4 regions of the Sutcliffiella horikoshii genome follow, and region 3 is predicted to be linked to each of the others. Evidence: riboswitches for the same ligand, from Rfam matches in the RefSeq annotation. Region 3 holds a riboswitch; each other region holds the start of a gene.

Region 1 (4,393 bases), 880 kb from region 3:
AGAGGGAACATCCTATACGCCCGAACGCCGATGAGAAAGAAGGAAACGGTCAAATAGAACGGCTCTATACGCCCGAACGCCGATGAGAAAGAAGGAAACGGTCAAATAGAACGGCTCTATACGCCCGAACGCCGATGAGAAAGAGGGAAACAGTCAAATAGAACGGCTCTATATGCCCGAACACCCAAGAGAAAGAGGGAAACGGTTAAATAGGACAGCTCTATACGCCCGAACCCCCACTAAAAACATGAAAACAGTCATATAGGGGGTTCTTCTAAACGTCCCCCCATAAACTAGAAGGCCAACCAAGTCTCTCAAAGCCTTGGTTGGCCTAAAACATTTATAATTATTATACCGTAGGTCCGCCCAACTCAAGGACTTCCGCAGGTACATTTTCAAACTTCTTGAAGTTCGCTTTGAACTTTCCTGCGAGCTCGCGAGCAAACTGGTCGTATTTTTCTTCGTTATGCCATGTTTTCTTCGGTTGTAACACTTCGTCAGGTACACCTGGAACATGTACTGGAATGGAAACGCCGAAGTATGGATCGGTTTCTACTTCCACATTTGTCAGGTCGCCTTCAAGTGCCGCCTGTACCATAGCTCTTGTGTAAGAAAGCTTCATGCGGCTTCCAACGCCATACTCCCCGCCAGTCCAGCCTGTGTTAACAAGGTAAACCTGTACGTTGTGCTCATCAATTTTCTTGCCAAGCATCTCCGCATAAGTAGTAGCAGGAAGCGGCAGGAATGGTGAACCAAAGCAAGTAGAGAAAGTTGCTTGTGGTGATGTGATTCCACGCTCTGTGCCTGCAAGTTTACTTGTGTAACCACTTAGGAAGTGGAACATTGCCTGTTCTTTTGATAGCTTAGAGATTGGAGGCAATACGCCAGTTGCATCGGCTGTTAAAAAGACGATGGTATTTGGGTGACCGGCAATGCTTGGTTGAACGATATTGTCCATTGCATCCAATGAGTAAGCTGCACGTGTATTTTCTGTTAACGTGGAGTTTTCATAGTCAGCAATTCTTGATTGACCATCAATGACCACATTTTCAAGGACTGAGCCAAAACGGATTGCGTCAAAGATTTGCGGTTCTTTTTCACGAGTCAGACCGATGCATTTAGCATAGCATCCGCCTTCAATGTTAAATACGCCTGTGTTAGACCAGCCGTGCTCGTCGTCTCCGATAAGTTTACGGTTCGGGTCAGCAGATAGCGTTGTTTTACCTGTACCGGAAAGACCGAAGAATAATGCTACATCGCCTTCGCGTCCTACGTTTGCCGAGCAGTGCATTGGCATAATTCCGTTTTCCGGAAGAAGATAATTCATTACAGAGAAAATGGACTTTTTCATTTCTCCGGCATATTCTGTACCACCGATCAGAACAATGCGTTTGCTGAAGGAAATAATGATGAATGCTTCTGAATTTGTTCCGTCTATGACAGGATCTGCTTTGAAATTCGGAGCAGAAACAATGCTGAATGCGGTTTCATGTTTTGCCAATTGCTCTTCATTTGGCTTAATAAATAACTGTTGTGCAAAAAGGTTGTGCCATGCGAATTCGTTGATTACTTGGATTGGCAATTGATATTTTTCATCGGCGCCAGCGAAGCCTTTGAATACAAATACTTCTTCTTTGTTTTCTAAGTATGTGAGAACTTTGTTATATAGGCGATCAAATACTTCTTCAGAGATAGGCGCGTTGACGGTACCCCAGTCAATTTTATCTTTGCTGATTTCTTCTTCTACAATAAATTTATCTTTAGGGGAGCGACCCGTGTATTTGCCAGTCGTTGCGAGTACTGCACCAGTTGAGGTCAGGCAGCCTTCGTTACGGTTTAATATCTTTTCTACCAATTGAGGAACAGACAGTTGAACATGCGTGTTGCTTCCGTAAATTAATTTTGTTAACCCATTATCAATCCCAACCGTTTTCATCATGGATAACTCTCCTTTGATTATATAATTTGCTTATTTATTTTCTCATCTGTTAAAAAGTATAACACATTTAACTTAATAGTCCATACTAATTAGCTTATTTTATGAAAATTTATAGGAATTCGTTAACATTTTGTGAAAAAGAGGCTTATCCAAGTGGAATAGCATTAGATTAACTGATTGAAAGCGTTGTCATTTCTAAGCTTGTCCACTAAAATTTTCACCAAATGTCCTCTCCCATTATAAACCTTGCCAACCAGAAGTAAAAGAAAATGATAATGAGATTTTTCAAGATAAAAGATCTACATAAAAGGAAGTAATTATTTCCTGTAAATTGATGTCGAATTATTTCTCTTTTTTGTTGACATGAAAGGTTTTAGTACGCTAATATAGAACCTTGAACGGATACTCTTATTCCGAGCTGGTGGAGGGACAGGCCCTATGAAACCCAGCAACCTGCTCAAAGGATGAGCGAGCGCGAAAAAGCACGCCGCTGTTTTGTATTAGGCCAATGTTATTGGTCGCTTGAGAAAAGGTGCTAAACCTGAGCAAGGCTATGACCTTGACCGATAAGAGTGAAAGGCTAATTCTCGACATCAAACCTTTCCTCAATTTTGTGGGAAGGTTTTTTCTATTTTTACACAAGATAACATAGAACATCACAATAGGAACTGAGATCCGTATCAAATATAACTGCTGTACGTGAAGAGAAGTCAAACGCTTTTCATAAACAAAAAGGAGGAACTTTTTTTAATGACTAAACAACGTCGTTTATTTACTTCTGAGTCCGTAACGGAAGGCCATCCGGATAAAATTTGTGACCAAATTTCCGATTCTATCCTGGATGCAATCCTAACAAATGATCCGAATGCACGTGTAGCGTGTGAAACATCCGTTACTACTGGATTGGTATTGGTAGCTGGAGAAATTACAACTTCCACTTATGTAGATATTCCTAAAATTGTTCGTGAAACAATCCAAGGCATCGGTTATACTCGTGCAAAGTACGGTTTTGATGCGGAAACTTGTGCGGTACTTACTTCCATCGATGAGCAGTCTGCTGACATCGCAATGGGTGTTGACCAAGCGTTAGAAGCTCGCGAAGGTCAAATGTCAGATGCAGAAATCGAAGCAATCGGAGCTGGAGACCAAGGTCTAATGTTCGGATATGCTTGTAATGAAACAAAAGAATTAATGCCATTACCTATTTCACTGGCGCACAAGCTTTCTCGCCGTTTAACAGAAGTGAGAAAAGATGAGGTTCTTCCTTACTTACGTCCAGACGGTAAAACGCAAGTGACAGTGGAATATGATGAGAACGACCAACCAGTTCGTATTGATACAATCGTAATTTCAACTCAACATCACCCAGAGGTTTCCTTGGAGCGTATCCAACGCAACATCAAGGAATACGTAATCAAGCCGGTAGTTCCTGCTGAATTGATCGACGAGAACACAAAATACTTCATCAACCCGACTGGCCGTTTCGTAATCGGTGGACCACAAGGGGATGCGGGTCTTACAGGACGTAAGATCATCGTTGATACTTACGGTGGATACGCTCGCCACGGTGGTGGAGCATTCTCCGGTAAAGATGCAACGAAAGTAGACCGCTCTGGTGCATATGCTGCACGTTATGTGGCTAAAAACATCGTAGCAAGCGGACTTGCTGACAAGTGTGAAGTTCAATTGGCTTACGCGATCGGTGTTGCACAACCGGTATCCATCGCAGTTGATACTTTCGGAACTGGTAAAGTTTCTGAAGAAAAATTAGTTGAATTGGTTCGCAATAACTTCGACCTTCGTCCAGCAGGAATCATCAAAATGCTAGACCTTCGTCGTCCTATCTACAAGCAAACTGCAGCTTACGGCCACTTCGGACGTAATGATCTGGATCTTCCTTGGGAGCAAACAGACAAAGCAGATGCTTTGAAAGAACAAGCGAACGCTTAATATAGTTAATAAAGAAAACCGCCCGAGAATGAGGCTCTTTGAGAGCTCTATTCTTAGGCGGTTTTTAATTCTAAAGGATTTCTTCTAATTTTATATATAAAGAGTCTCTTTCTGTTTCTAAGACGGTTAGTTCATCTTGCAGCCTTTGAAGTGTAAGTAAATCCTCTTCATTGTTCATCAGAGTTTCCAACTTAACTATCTCTGTTTCCAAATCTTCTAATTGCTTTTCAAATTCTTCGTAGCATCTTTTTTCGCTCGCTTCATAAACCAAGTGCTTTTTCTTTTGCTCAATTTTGGTGATTTCAGGTAGTTCCACAACCTTTTTCCTCTCCAATTCCTCCCGCTTCTCCCGCGCATACTGATAGTTCCCTTCAAAGGTAACGATCTCCCCATCTTCTAACCAGCATGTTTTCTCAAAATACTTATTTAAGAAGTACCGGTCATGGGAGACAGCGAGGATGGTGCCGTCGAACTCCTCCAATGCTTCTTCTAGCACTTCGCGGG
Region 2 (4,393 bases), 1.5 Mb from region 3:
CTTGCCATCACTTGACCAACTGAATTTTCCCACTTCAATGTTCTCATGCAAGGGAACTTCCTTGGTACCATCAAACATCCATAAAGAATGGTACCTCGTAAAAGCCGCTTTTGGTTGTTCCGTGGTTGTAGCGTAACTAGATAGTGGGGAGAAAACAACGGATGCAGCCAATAGGCATATCAATAAATATTTCATGGTAAAATCCTCCTAAAATATTCCTACCCTTTAGTGTTACCAGCTACCACCATTTCATGAATAAAACAAAATCAGAATTTGAGTTGAAATTAGTGAAAAAGATGGTATAGTAAAGTAGTGGAATTATTCCAAGTTATATTTTTTTTGTAGATTTGTGCAAACGGTTACGCAAAATCGTGCAACCGTTATCATAGCAAAGAGCGTCGTTAATAAGGGAGTGTATCAAGATTGAAAAAGATATGGTGGAAAGAAGCAGTTGCCTATCAGGTATATCCTAGAAGTTTCATGGATTCCAATGGGGACGGTATTGGTGATTTACGAGGAGTTATTTCTAAATTAGATTATTTAAAAGATATGGGTATAGATGTTATTTGGATCTGTCCGATGTATAAGTCTCCGAATGTTGATAATGGCTATGACATCAGTGATTATCAAGATATCATGGAAGACTTCGGGAACATGGCGGATTTTGATGAGTTACTAGAAGAAGTGCATAACCGCGACATGAAGCTTATCATTGATTTGGTAATCAATCATACTTCTGATCAGCATGAGTGGTTCATTGAATCTGCATCTTCTAAAGACAATCCAAAACGTGATTGGTACATTTGGAAAGATGGAAAAGCTGGCAAAGAGCCGAACAACTGGGAAAGTATTTTCAATGGTCCTGCTTGGAAGTTGGACGAGAAGACTGGCCAGTATTACATGCACATCTTTGCAACAGAACAGCCTGACTTAAACTGGGAAAATAAAGATGTTCGCTTTGCGTTGTACGACATGATCAACTGGTGGTTGGACAAAGGAATTGACGGATTCCGTGTGGATGCTATTTCTCATATCAAAAAAGAGCCTGGATTCCCGGACTTGCCGAATCCAAAAGGTTTAGATTATGTTCCATCTTTTGACTACATGATGAATGTTGAAGGAATTCAAAAGCATCTTGAGGAATTGAAAGAGCAAACGTTTGCGCGTTACGACATCATGACGGTCGGGGAAGCAAATGGTGTGAAGCTGAACCAAGCAGATGAGTGGGTTGGCGAAGAGAACGGGAAGTTCAATATGATTTTCCAATTTGAACATCTTGGTCTTTGGGAAAAAGGAACAGAAGGCGGCGTAGACCTTCTTCAACTGAAGAAAACATTGACGAAATGGCAAAAAGGGTTGGAAGGGAATGGCTGGAATGCCTTATTCCTTGAAAACCATGACCAGGCTCGTTCTGTTTCTACATGGGGAAATGATAAAGAGTACCTAGTGGAAAGTGCGAAATCGCTTGGTGCATTGTATTTCTTAATGCAAGGAACTCCTTTCATCTACCAAGGTCAAGAACTTGGTATGACAAATGTGAAGTTTGACAGCATTAACGATTATGATGATGTTGGCATGAAAAACCTTTACGACATTGAGAGTGCCAAAGGGGAAGAGCATGCTCAAAAAGTGATGGAAATCATCTGGGCTAAAGGCCGTGACAACTCCCGTACTCCTATGCAGTGGAACGACGAGCCAAACGGAGGCTTCACCACTGGTACTCCATGGATGGGCGTGAATGAAAACTACAAAACCATCAATGTGGAAAAGCAATGGAATGACCCGAATTCCGTATTAAGCTTCTATCGCGACATGATCAAAATTCGTAAAGAAGAGGAAGTATTTGTCTATGGCGAATACAATCTGATTCTTGAAGATGACACACAAGTTTACGGTTATACAAGAACACTTGATAACAAAGTGGCGGTTGTATTATGTAACTTGAGTGAGGAAGAAGTAACAGTAGAGCTTGAAGATCTTGAGGTAGCTTCTGCAGACCTTCGTCTTCAAAACTATGAAGTTGCTGCACATGAAGGTGTGTCTGAATTGACATTAAAGCCTTATGAAACTCGTGTTTATGTAGTTGCGAAGTAATATATATGTTGGGAAAGTCTCACTTAAGGGTGGGGCTTTTTCTTTTTGACAAAAAAATTTCGAAAAAGTCATTGACACTTCCCCTTTAAGGCGGTAAAGTAATACTTAATTCTTTTAATAAACTAAATATTTCGATCTCTTATCAAGAGTGGCAGAGGGACTGGCCCTATGACGCCCAGCAACCGTTCCGTTTGGAATTGGTGCTAAATCCTGCAAAACAGTGATGTTTTGAAAGATAAGAGAGGGACAAGTCTTTTTGTTTTCAATTAGCGCTCAAACCTCTCTTTCTTGGAGAGGTTTTTTTATTTTATTAAAGCAATAAAGCAAAAAGGGGAGTAAAAAGAATGACTAAAAACATTTTTAAAAAAGGAATTGTGGCATTAACAACAGCGACTTTATTATTGACAGGTTGTAGTGGAGGAGGCGATTCTGCGGCGAGCAGTAAGCCGACTGGGCCGATTGAGAACGTACCAGAGAAGTTTGCTGATGGAGAAGGTGCAAAAATTAAGGTGATACGAAAGATTGGCGGAGATGATCATACGGCTCAATTTTTAGCTGGGGCTAAAGAGGAAGGGGAGTCACTAGGGTTTACAGTGGATGTGTTTACTGCAAATGGTGACAGTGCCAAATTTCATGATGCTATCAACCAGACGGTTAACCAAGATTATGACGGAGTGATTATTTCACACGGTGATGATTCGGCAACAGTGGGAGGGGTTCAGCAGCTTGTCGACAGCGGCAAAGAAGTGGTGACATTCGATTCCAACGGAGATTTAGCGAACATTGAAGGAGTTACACTAACTTCTCAAGATGATGAGGAGCTGGCAAAGTTGGCACTTGACCAACTCGTTAACGATTTCAATGGGGAAGCAAATGTGGTGTATCTGTGGGTTGACGGTTTCCCTCCGATGGTTCGACGTAACAATGTTTATAAGGAGACATTAGAAAACAATCCCGGACTGAATGAAGTGGAACGCTTTGGAGTTGCAGCGGCAGATACTTCCGTTCAAACACAGAACGCGGTTGCGGCAATGTTGAACAAGCACCCTAAAGGAAGCATTGATGCTATCTTTGCAACATGGGATGCATTCGCAGTAGGAGCGGCTCGTGCTTTAAAAGAGGCAGGTCGAGAAGAAATCAAGATATACGGAATCGATGTTTCCAATGCCGACCTTCAGGAAATCAGTACGGAAGGAAGCCCTTGGAAATACACAGCAGCTGTGGATCCGAAATTGATCGGTGCTGTAAATCTGCGTTTACTTGCTAAAAAGCTTGCAGGGGAAGAAACGCCGCAAACTTATGACTTGGAAGCTTCCTTAATCTCTCAAGAAGATTTAAAACAATCAAACGAAGCGGTAAACATGGGCAACCTTTCATCAGTCGTGGAGGGCTGGGGTGAATCTGACTCCTTCTTAGAAGAGTGGATGAACACATTGAAAGAGCATTACAAAAAATAATAGACGGCACTCTCTTCATCAGGAGAGAGTGTTTGTATTTTTGAAGAGAGGGGGAGCAGAATGACAAACACAACACTTGAAATGAAAGATATATCCATCGAATTCCCTGGGGTAAAGGCTCTTGACCAAGTAACATTTACCGCAAAACCCGGAAGTGTCCATGCTTTAATAGGAGCCAATGGTGCTGGGAAATCGACGTTGATGAAAGTACTGGCTGGAGCGTACGATCATTTTAGCGGGGAAATCAAACTCGGAGGAAATCCACTTTCTATTTCTAATCCAACTGACTCCCAACAGGCAGGCGTACAAATCGTTTATCAGGAAGTGGATGCAGCATTGATTCCGACACTGACGGTAGCGGAGAATATCATGCTTCAAGAGACGGTGCAGCACTCCGGAAGCAAGCAGTGGATTCGTTGGAGAAATGTACATAAGAAAGCGGCCGAACACTTGAAAAAATTGAATAGTAATATTTCTACCAAGCGTCTAGTAAGCTCGCTGACATTAGCAGAGAAGCAAATGGTCCTCTTGGCAAGAGCTATTTCAACAGATTGTAAGTTTTTGATTTTAGATGAACCAACAGCGCCTCTTAGCAACAGAGAGACAGAAAAACTGTTTTCTGTCATCAAAAGATTGAAAGAGGAAGGGGTAGGGGTCATCTTTATCTCCCATAGGATTCCTGAAATCGTGGAAATCTGTGATGAAATAACGATTATGAGAAATGGACAGGTAGTCAATCGGGACAACGTGGCAAACCTTACTCCTGAAAAGATAGTAGAGTGGATGCTAGGTCAGAAACTAGAACAGCAGTTTCCGGAACACAATCCAACCATAGGTGAGTC
Region 3 (4,393 bases):
AATAGTCTCTAATCCATGAAAAGAGAGGGACTTTGGAATAAGAATAATGCCCTCCTATAAACGTTAAAATGACTAGAAGGGTAATGATGAAATAGGAAACAGTGGTAAGGCGAAACTTATTGTATGTTGATATTAAAAATATTAAGACTAATACTGAAGGTAAAACCTCCACCAACAAAATCATATAACCTTCTACAGGTTTAATTAGGGACCAAATAAGAACGAGTATAACCACAAATGAGAAAAAAAAATGTATCGAACTTGCTTTTTTACCTAACACTCAAATCATCTCTCCATCAGAAAACAAGATGGATATAGTATTTGCTAAAATTAAAAAAATATAGAAAGAGGTATGGTTGCTGGTTTCTGAAAAAAGATAGGCAAAAATTAAGTTATAAATCCTTTACTAAGAGGTATTGTTATCTTTACGGGTTTTAAGAGGAATAAGTGGAGGTAACAGTATGCGTGTAGGTGGGTTTGGATTAGTAACTTTAGCAGCAATATTATGGGGCATTTCCGGAGGACTCGGCGGATTTTTAATGGATAAAGGTTGGGACCCCCTGGTCATCTCCTTTTATAGGGGAACAGTAGGTTTATTATGTATTCTTATTTGGTTCTTGTTCCAGCCTACCCGGTGGAATAAGCCGCTGCTGTTCTGGTCCATTGTGGCAGGTGTTGGAGTAGCAGGGAATTTTATTTTTTACTTTGTCAGTATCTCAGAGGCCAGTATTGCGGTAGCGGCAACATTGATGTATACTGCGCCAGTTTTTGTCCTTCTTATCTCTTTTATACTTCGTCTTGAACAAGGGTCATTATTTAAATGGCTGGCTATTGGTTTGGTGATGGCTGGAGTGGTATTGCTGACAGAGGTTTACAGCATTGGCTCCGATAGTATCACGATGCTTGGACTTGGTGCAGGGTTAGGCGCGGGGTTATCGTATGCATTATTCATTTTTGGTTTTAAAAATGCCTCGCGCCACGGGCAACCGCAAGGAATTTTAACGATCGCATTTCTTGCCTTTACTATCATTACGATGTTTTTCACTGATCGGAGTGAAGCAGTTTCTCTTTTTAACTCACCGGACTTATTATGGATGATTCTTTTAGGGATATTGGGAGCAGGCTTGTCATTCTTCTTGTATGTAGTTGGTTTGAAACGAACATCGCCGACTTCAGCTTCCATTATTGCAATGGTGGAACCGGTCACTGCGTCCCTTTTTGGATTTATTGTTTTGAGTGAACTGCTTACAGCAACCCAGCTTGGAGGTATGGCAATCATCTTGGTGACAGTGACCATCTTAGGTGTGAAGCAGAGTAGAAAAAGTAACTCTTGAATAAAGAGGACAGGTTCCTCGACCCGTCTATACACTAAAGCATAGTTGCGTTTATGTTCCTGTCCTTCAATTTGATTTTTTAGACCTGTACCTCACTCATAAATGCATGAGTATTATCTTCTGTATATATTTAAAAAATACCATTCATGTTTCTGATTTTCCTATTTTCGTTACAGTATGTAGTTCATCGAAAATAATATTAAATAATACCAAGCCTTTCGTCTCCTGATTCTTTGTTGCTTTACCTCTTGACAGCATTAAAAATACAGACTATACTTACAATTAAATTTTAGAATTTTACTAATTTAATATGCAAATTCTCTTATCAAGAGAGGTGGAGGGACTGGCCCTATGATGCCCGGCAACCATTCTTATGTTTTTCGTAAGGAAAGGTGCTAATTCCAGCAAGACACGTGGAGTGTTTTGGAAGATGAGAGAGGACAGAGTATTTTTAAATACGTAAGCCTCTCTTTTTTATTAGGGAGGCTTTTTTATTTTGTCTACAATATGGGGGGGGAGGAACATTTCAATTCGAATTCAAGGAGCACCAAGCTTTTATAAATGCAAGGAGGATATACTGCAGGAATTGTCCGTGCTTTTAAAGGAAAGGGACATAGGTTCCTTGCTGATCATTCATGGAGAGAAGTCATTCCAGGCTATTAAACCGTATTGGCCGGAGCGTGAGGAGGCTAATGCGACGTATGTTGCTTACTCCGGTATCTGTTCAGAATCTGAAATAAAAAGATGTAAAGAGCTGGCAGAATCCTTACACGTCGATGCTGTCATTGGAATAGGCGGAGGGAAGGTCCTGGATCTTGCAAAGGCTGCAGGCCATGAGGCTAAAAAGGACGTCATCCTCATACCGACACTTGCCTCTACTTGTGCGGCTTGGACACCGTTAAGCGTCATATATGATGACGAGGGACGCTTCCAAACCTACACAGTCTTTCCCCGCAGTACCTATATGGTTCTAGTAGAACCGAGGGTGATCCTAGGAGCACCGTCAAGATATTTGAAAGCTGGAATTGGGGATACGCTTGCCAAATGGTATGAGGCGAATGCCATTGTGCATGGATTGGATTACATCCCGTTGCCTGTGGAGGTAGCACTGCATGCAGCAAAATTAAGTAGAAATCGATTATTAGAGGAGAGCCATCAAGCGCTGATAGATTGCGAGGCAGGTAATCTTTCCCCTTCTGTCCTCACCATTATCGAGGCGAATATTTTGCTGGGGGGAATGGTAGGTGGCTTTGGAGATGAGTATGGAAGAGTGGCGGGAGCACATTCGATCCATAATGCACTAACACATCTACCTGGCACAACGGAGCTGCTTCATGGAGAAAAGGTGGCATATGGGATACTCGTACAACTTGCACTGGAGGGGAACGAGGAAGAAATCAGCTCGCTGCTCCCTTTCTATAGGCAAATAGGATTGCCATCCTCTTGTGGGGACCTACATATTCAGGGGCGAGATGATATACATCTAATCGCTGAAAAGGCGCTTTTGCCTCACGAATCCATCCATTTTATGAAAAACAAATTTACGCAGCAGGATATTGTTGCTGCCATTGCAAAACTAGAAACATTACAAAAAGGAGAGAGAGAAGCATGAAAAAATTCGCAGTATTATGCATGAGCATTCTTTTATCATTGGTAGTCACCGCTTGTGGAGGAGAGCAAGGGGAGGGACAGGCGTTAAGTGAGGATAAGTTGAAAATAGGAGTGACCGCTGGCCCGCATGAACAGGTTTTAGAGAAGGTGAAGGAAGTAGCAGAAGAAGATGGGCTAGAGATTGAAATTGTCGTGTTCAATGAATATGTGATGCCTAATGTGGCTCTTGCAGAAAGAGAATTAGACGTAAATAGCTTTCAGCACAAACCATACCTAGATCAATTTAAAGAGGACCGGGGCTTAGATCTTGTGGAAATTGCCAATACCGTCAACTTTCCAATGGGAATGTACTCCGATTCCATTACCGACGTAAGCGAATTAAAGGATGGAGATAAAGTAGGGCTTCCAAATGATCCGACAAATGGAGCGCGTGCACTTATCCTTTTTGAACAAGCGGGATTAATCAAGCTTAAAGATGGCGCTGGGGTTGGAGCTACAGTAAAGGATGTGGAGGAGAACGAATTAAATCTTGAATTCGTGGAGCTTGAGGCAGCTCAAATCCCCCGTCAGCTAGATGAGTTGGCAGCTGCCGCCATCAACACAAACTTTGCAGTGGAACATGGACTTGTTCCAACCGAGGATTCGATCTTCATGGAGCCAGGTGATTCTCCTTGGGTGAACTTGCTCGCTGTTCGTACCGAAAACAAAGATGATCCGGTTTTAGACAAACTGATCAAGGCTTACCATTCAGACGAAGTAAAGCAATTTATTGAAGAAACGTTCGAAGGCTCTGTTTTGGCATCTTGGTAAAAAAAAGGAGCTGCTTACTATAGCGGCTCTTACTTCTTAGAGTAGGAGGAACATAATGATTAATCTAGTCCACTTAGAAAAGACCTTTAAAACAAAAAAAGGGAAGGTAGAAGCATTGCGAGATGTTTCCTTGGAGGTACAAAAAGGAGAGATTTATGGCGTGATCGGGTATAGCGGTGCTGGGAAAAGCACCTTGATCCGGTGTGTGAATCTCCTTGAGAGGCCTTCTAATGGGAAGGTCTTGATAGACGGAACTGATCTTACCTCCTTATCTTCGCAGAAGCTGCTACTTGCCCGAAGAAAAATTGGCATGATCTTTCAAGGCTTTAACCTATTAAAAACAGCGACTGTTTACGATAACATCGCCATCCCCCTTCGTTTAACTGGCTTGCCCAAGTCCCAAATTGATGAAAGGGTAACGAAGTATTTGTCTATTGTTGGGCTGAAGGATAAGACGGACGCCTTTCCCGGTCAACTTTCGGGAGGGCAAAAGCAAAGGGTTGCGATTGCACGTGCATTATCACATGAACCAGAAATTTTACTAAGTGATGAGGCGACAAGCGCCCTTGATCCGGACACAACAGAGTCCATTTTAGAGCTATTATTAAAGATCAACGAGGAGCTAGGAATCACGATCC
Region 4 (4,393 bases), 120 kb from region 3:
GGAGATGTTCGTGATCTACATTTTACGTACGTTGATTACTTTACCTGTTATCGCGCTGATGGCGCATGTGTTTTTCTTTTAATAGTGGAATGTAAAAAAGCTATCCGTAGGGTCCGGTTGGGACTTGCGGATAGCTTTTTTCGTGGGAACCCTCTGTAGAGTGTAGCGCAAGGTGTGAGACTCCTGCGGGGGATAACGGTTGGTTGAGACCCCGCAACGAAGTGAGGAGGCTCAAGCATCGTCCCGCGGAAAGCGAACACCTGGAGCGAAACTCTACAGTTGTTTAACAGATCCCTCTAGCTCTTTGCCGAGTAGTTTGGCTAGCTCCAGCATGCCGTATTTTCCGGCAGCTTTTTCGGCGTCAGCGTTATAATTTGTGTTGGTGTTGACATCATAGGTGAAAATCTCACCCTGACTGTTGCGGATAAATTCAATACCTGCCACCTGGATCTCGTTTTCTTGCAGGAACTGTTCATACTTTTCAATGATTGGGTCGGCAAAGCCTTCCACGATACGGAATTTCGGCTTCTCTTCGACTTCTTCTCCTACCGGGCAAAACAGGTCCCCGATCTGGCAGGCATCGGCCGGGCACAGCTCAAAGCCTTCTGACGTATCGACCTGCACCGCATAAACAAATTTCCCGCCAATAAACTCACAACGGGTAATAAAAGGCTCTGGTGCCTGAATGTATTCCTGGATAAGCGTGATTCCATCTACCGGCTCTTCAAAATCTGGTCCAAACAAGTATTCTTCAAGGGAAGCTGTTGAATGGAATAGCTGTACCCCAAGTCCTTTTCCTGCTCGATTATGTTTGGTAATAAAGGAGTCAGAACCAATTCGCTTTGCCGCCTGCAAGATATGTTCTTTGCCTACCGCCGCAATGGTTTTTGGTGTCTTGACTCCGGCTTTTTCAAGGGCCGTATACTGATTGACCTTGCTTAGTTCCAACTGAAGAGCGCGACTTCCATTCAGGACTTTCCGTCCATGGTGTTCGAGCCATGCAAGCACAGCCCCTGTTAACTCAGGTGCAAAACGATGATCTCTTGTATGAGAAGAAGCGCTCATTCTGTTGTAAAATACGCCTTCAGGTGGCTCTTCCGTCAGAGGTACCACTCCTTCATCTAAGTGCCATTCTTCATATGGCAAACCTAACTCTTCCAATCTAGTTGTTAAATGTGTCGTCCACTCTTTATTTTCATGAATAATATAAATTTTTTCCACGATGATTGCCTCCATTTTATGCATATATAGTAGTGTATTCTCTGCTAGGTTTTATGATTGGGCAAGCTCTTCTGGTTGCGGATGTACTAGGGGCATCACTTTTTTGGCGAAGCGCTCCATTTCTTCAAGCTGCGGGGAAAATTGTAATAACAATAATTCCACGCCAGCTTTCTCGAATTCTTGTATTCTAGTAGCAATCTGCTCCGGCGTACCGATTAGATTTGGACGCAATCCCCTATTTGACACAGAATAATCCTGCAGTTGTATTTGTTGTTCAAGCTGTGATTTGCTTGTGAAGTCCTTAAATCCAGCATACGCATCAGATTCTTTAACAGCTGTAATCCTGGCGAGTTCTGCCTGTGCTTCCTCTTCTGTATCCCTGCAAATAACATAGGCAGCCATCCCAAACGATTGAAATGGAGGATTCGATGTCTTGGCTCTCTTTTCTTTCATATCGTTAATCTTCGCCGCCACTTCCTCCACCGTGCCCCCGTGCATGACATAGGCATCACAGTGCGAGGAGATAACTTCCTTCCCTTTCGGACTTTCGCCGCCTGCATAAAGGATGGGATTAGGGCGTTGTACCGGTTTTGGGTGGAGTTTTGTTTCTTTCAGCTGATAGTATTTTCCCTCATAGGTAAAAGAATCTTCTGTCCATAAACCTTTAAGAACATCAATAAACTCTTTCGTGCGGTCATAACGCTCATCATGCTCGGTAAAGATCCCGCCATACTGACGGGCCTCCTCTTCCCACCAAGCCGACACGACATTGAGGGTGAATCGACCGTTGCTGATGTGATCGATGTTTGCTGTTGCTTTCGCGGCAATAGCAGGGTTATGAAATCCAGGCCTGATCGCCGTCATTATTTCTATCTTTTCGGTTACTGCTGCCAAGGCTGCGGCAGTAGACCAAGCCTCCAATGTGTCCTCTTTCGGGCCTTTAATATCATTTAGGAAGAGCTCCGCAATTAAGGTTGTATCAAACCCAAGCTGTTCTGCCTGCTGAATTACCTTTTTGGCATAGTCAAAAGTCGGAGGCATCTGTTCATCCTCCACATTTCGCAACCAACCGCCGAATATCGGCAACCAAAATCCAAACTTCATCTCACGCTTCCCCCTTTTGATGTTTGTGTATGTAGACAAACAAAAAACTCCTTCGATAAGAAGAAGTTTGAGTACAAGCCCGTAACATCCACTTATCTTCCAAGAACGTTTGTCTTGCTGGAATTGGCACCTATACAGTTGTCCGTACTGTACGGTTGCCGGGCTTCACAGGGCCAGTCCCTCCACCTCTCTTGATAAGAAAACTTACTATTCAATTATTGTTATCTAGACTAATCCTATCACGAAACTTGGGAATGGACAAGTCTTTCGGATAGCTAAATACTCTGGTTATATTACTAGCTTATTAGCTGGGGGAGGAAAAATGAACTGGTGGTTTTGGAGTTATTTAGGGGATTGGGGTGGATGGCGCGGGGATGAAGACACTTTTGAGCTTGTAAACCACTCAGTGAGGTCTTCATCCGCCTTATGAAGACACTTCCAAGCCTAAAATTCTCTCACGGAGGTCTTCATCCGCCTTATGAAGACACTTCTGAGCCTAAAATCCTCTCACGGAGGTCTTCATCCACCTTATAAAGACCTCTCTCATTACTTTTCCTGCTCACTCAGGTCCTCATAGACCCCATGAAGATCCCTTGTGGGTCTAGACTATAAAGTAGACACGGTTTGGAGAGACTTGTAAAAACAAGTATCTGGAACGGAGCGTGTCATGATGAGTAAAAGATATGACCCTGAATTCAAGGAATACATTGCCAAGCTAGTAGTAGAAGAGGGAAATAAAGCAACAGATATTAGTAAAGAAATGGACTTGTCACCAAAGAACATATCACGTTGGGTTAGCATTTATCGAAAGAAAACGCAAGCTGGGGAGAGTTACATTACTCCTAGCGAGTTTAAAAAACGTGAAAAAGAACTATTGGATCAAATAAACGAATTGAAAGAGGAAAATGAAATCATAAAAAAGGCGGCGCACATCTTCATGAAAAGCCAGAAGTAATTTACCGATTTATTTTTCAACATCGGAAAGAGTTTCGAATTGTGAAGATGTGCACGGTATTAAATGTATCCAAGAGTGGGTACTACAAGTGGATTAATAAAAAGGAGTCCCCTAGAAAAAAACGAAAAACGTGGATGATGGCAAAAATTCGTGGTCTATTCTTTCAGAATAAAGAAGTCTATGGGAGTCCTAGAATTACGAGAGAATTGTATAAAGATGGGTTTCTGATTTCAGAGAAAACCGTCGGAAGATATATGCGTGAAATGGGGCTTTGTGCTATACCGGAACAACGTTTTGTGGTTACGACAGATTCCAACCATAATCAGCCAATTTATCCGAATCTACTTAATCGCGAGTTTAATCCAGAAAAGCCTAATCAAGTGTGGGTAACAGATATCACATACATTTGGACGTTAAAAGGATGGTTGTATTTGGCTACAGTAATGGACCTGTTTTCTAGAAAAATTGTTGGTTGGAGTTTGAACAAAACCATGACAAAGGAGCTTCCTTTACAAGCGTTAAACAGAGCTATAAATCAAAGAAAGCCTCCTTATGGCCTGATTCACCATTCTGATCGTGGTAGCCAATATACCTCCAGTGATTACATCGCACGCTTGAAGGAATGTAACATGGAAATAAGTATGAGTCGAAAAGGAAACTGTTATGATAATGCATGTATGGAGTCCTTTTTTGCGACTCTGAAAAAAGAGCTTGTGTATCGAAGAAAATTCGCAACTCGAGAAGAAGCAACGAAGGAAATTTGGACCTATATTATGAGCTTTTATAACGAAAGAAGAAGTCACTCTAAACTAGGATATATATCACCAAATGAATACGAACGAAGCAATACGAAAAAACAAGTACTAGATAAAGAAGCTGCATAAAGAGTAACCCCACTTAGCAACTTTACATGGAGGGGCGGGTAGGATAGCCTACCTGGCGAGCCACTGGTTCCTACCCAGGTGGCTTTGTGGCTCGAGGTCATACCCGCAGAGGCTCCATGTCAAGTTGCGGGACACTGAGAATTCTCTATTTGGGATCTTTCATACAAGATACAAACTAGATACGAGGAAAATAGCTTTTTTAAAAAGTAAAGCTGTACCAATATTGAAA

What was found. Region 3 has a riboswitch for S-adenosylmethionine ahead of K7887_RS21740 (iron-containing alcohol dehydrogenase family protein). Riboswitches for the same ligand answer to the same signal wherever they lie in the genome.
Region 1: linked by a shared signal. The riboswitch ahead of metK (methionine adenosyltransferase) and the one ahead of K7887_RS21740 (iron-containing alcohol dehydrogenase family protein) in region 3 are both predicted to bind S-adenosylmethionine.
Region 2: linked by a shared signal. The riboswitch ahead of K7887_RS14185 (sugar ABC transporter substrate-binding protein) and the one ahead of K7887_RS21740 (iron-containing alcohol dehydrogenase family protein) in region 3 are both predicted to bind S-adenosylmethionine.
Region 4: linked by a shared signal. The riboswitch ahead of K7887_RS21140 (LLM class flavin-dependent oxidoreductase) and the one ahead of K7887_RS21740 (iron-containing alcohol dehydrogenase family protein) in region 3 are both predicted to bind S-adenosylmethionine.

Annotation. Positions count from the first base shown of each region.
Region 1 covers NZ_CP082918.1:3,390,799-3,395,191, reverse strand. The annotation lists gene pckA (phosphoenolpyruvate carboxykinase (ATP)) at 350-1,936, opposite strand; SAM riboswitch class I at 2,345-2,512, shown strand; gene metK (methionine adenosyltransferase) at 2,690-3,889, shown strand; gene abc-f (ribosomal protection-like ABC-F family protein) at 3,960-4,393, opposite strand, start outside.
Region 2 covers NZ_CP082918.1:2,744,635-2,749,027, reverse strand. The annotation lists gene K7887_RS14195 (TolB-like translocation protein) at 1-195, opposite strand, end outside; gene K7887_RS14190 (glycoside hydrolase family 13 protein) at 424-2,094, shown strand; SAM riboswitch class I at 2,231-2,336, shown strand; gene K7887_RS14185 (sugar ABC transporter substrate-binding protein) at 2,439-3,551, shown strand; gene K7887_RS14180 (sugar ABC transporter ATP-binding protein) at 3,612-4,393, shown strand, end outside.
Region 3 covers NZ_CP082918.1:4,270,979-4,275,371, reverse strand. The annotation lists gene K7887_RS21750 (DUF2238 domain-containing protein) at 1-280, opposite strand, end outside; gene K7887_RS21745 (EamA family transporter) at 462-1,334, shown strand; SAM riboswitch class I at 1,654-1,771, shown strand; gene K7887_RS21740 (iron-containing alcohol dehydrogenase family protein) at 1,831-2,946, shown strand; gene K7887_RS21735 (MetQ/NlpA family ABC transporter substrate-binding protein) at 2,943-3,755, shown strand; gene K7887_RS21730 (methionine ABC transporter ATP-binding protein) at 3,811-4,393, shown strand, end outside.
Region 4 covers NZ_CP082918.1:4,150,214-4,154,606, forward strand. The annotation lists gene K7887_RS21130 (YjiH family protein) at 1-82, shown strand, start outside; gene K7887_RS21135 (ATP-grasp domain-containing protein) at 274-1,221, opposite strand; gene K7887_RS21140 (LLM class flavin-dependent oxidoreductase) at 1,273-2,325, opposite strand; SAM riboswitch class I at 2,415-2,526, opposite strand; partial or broken gene K7887_RS21150 (IS3 family transposase) at 2,996-4,164, shown strand.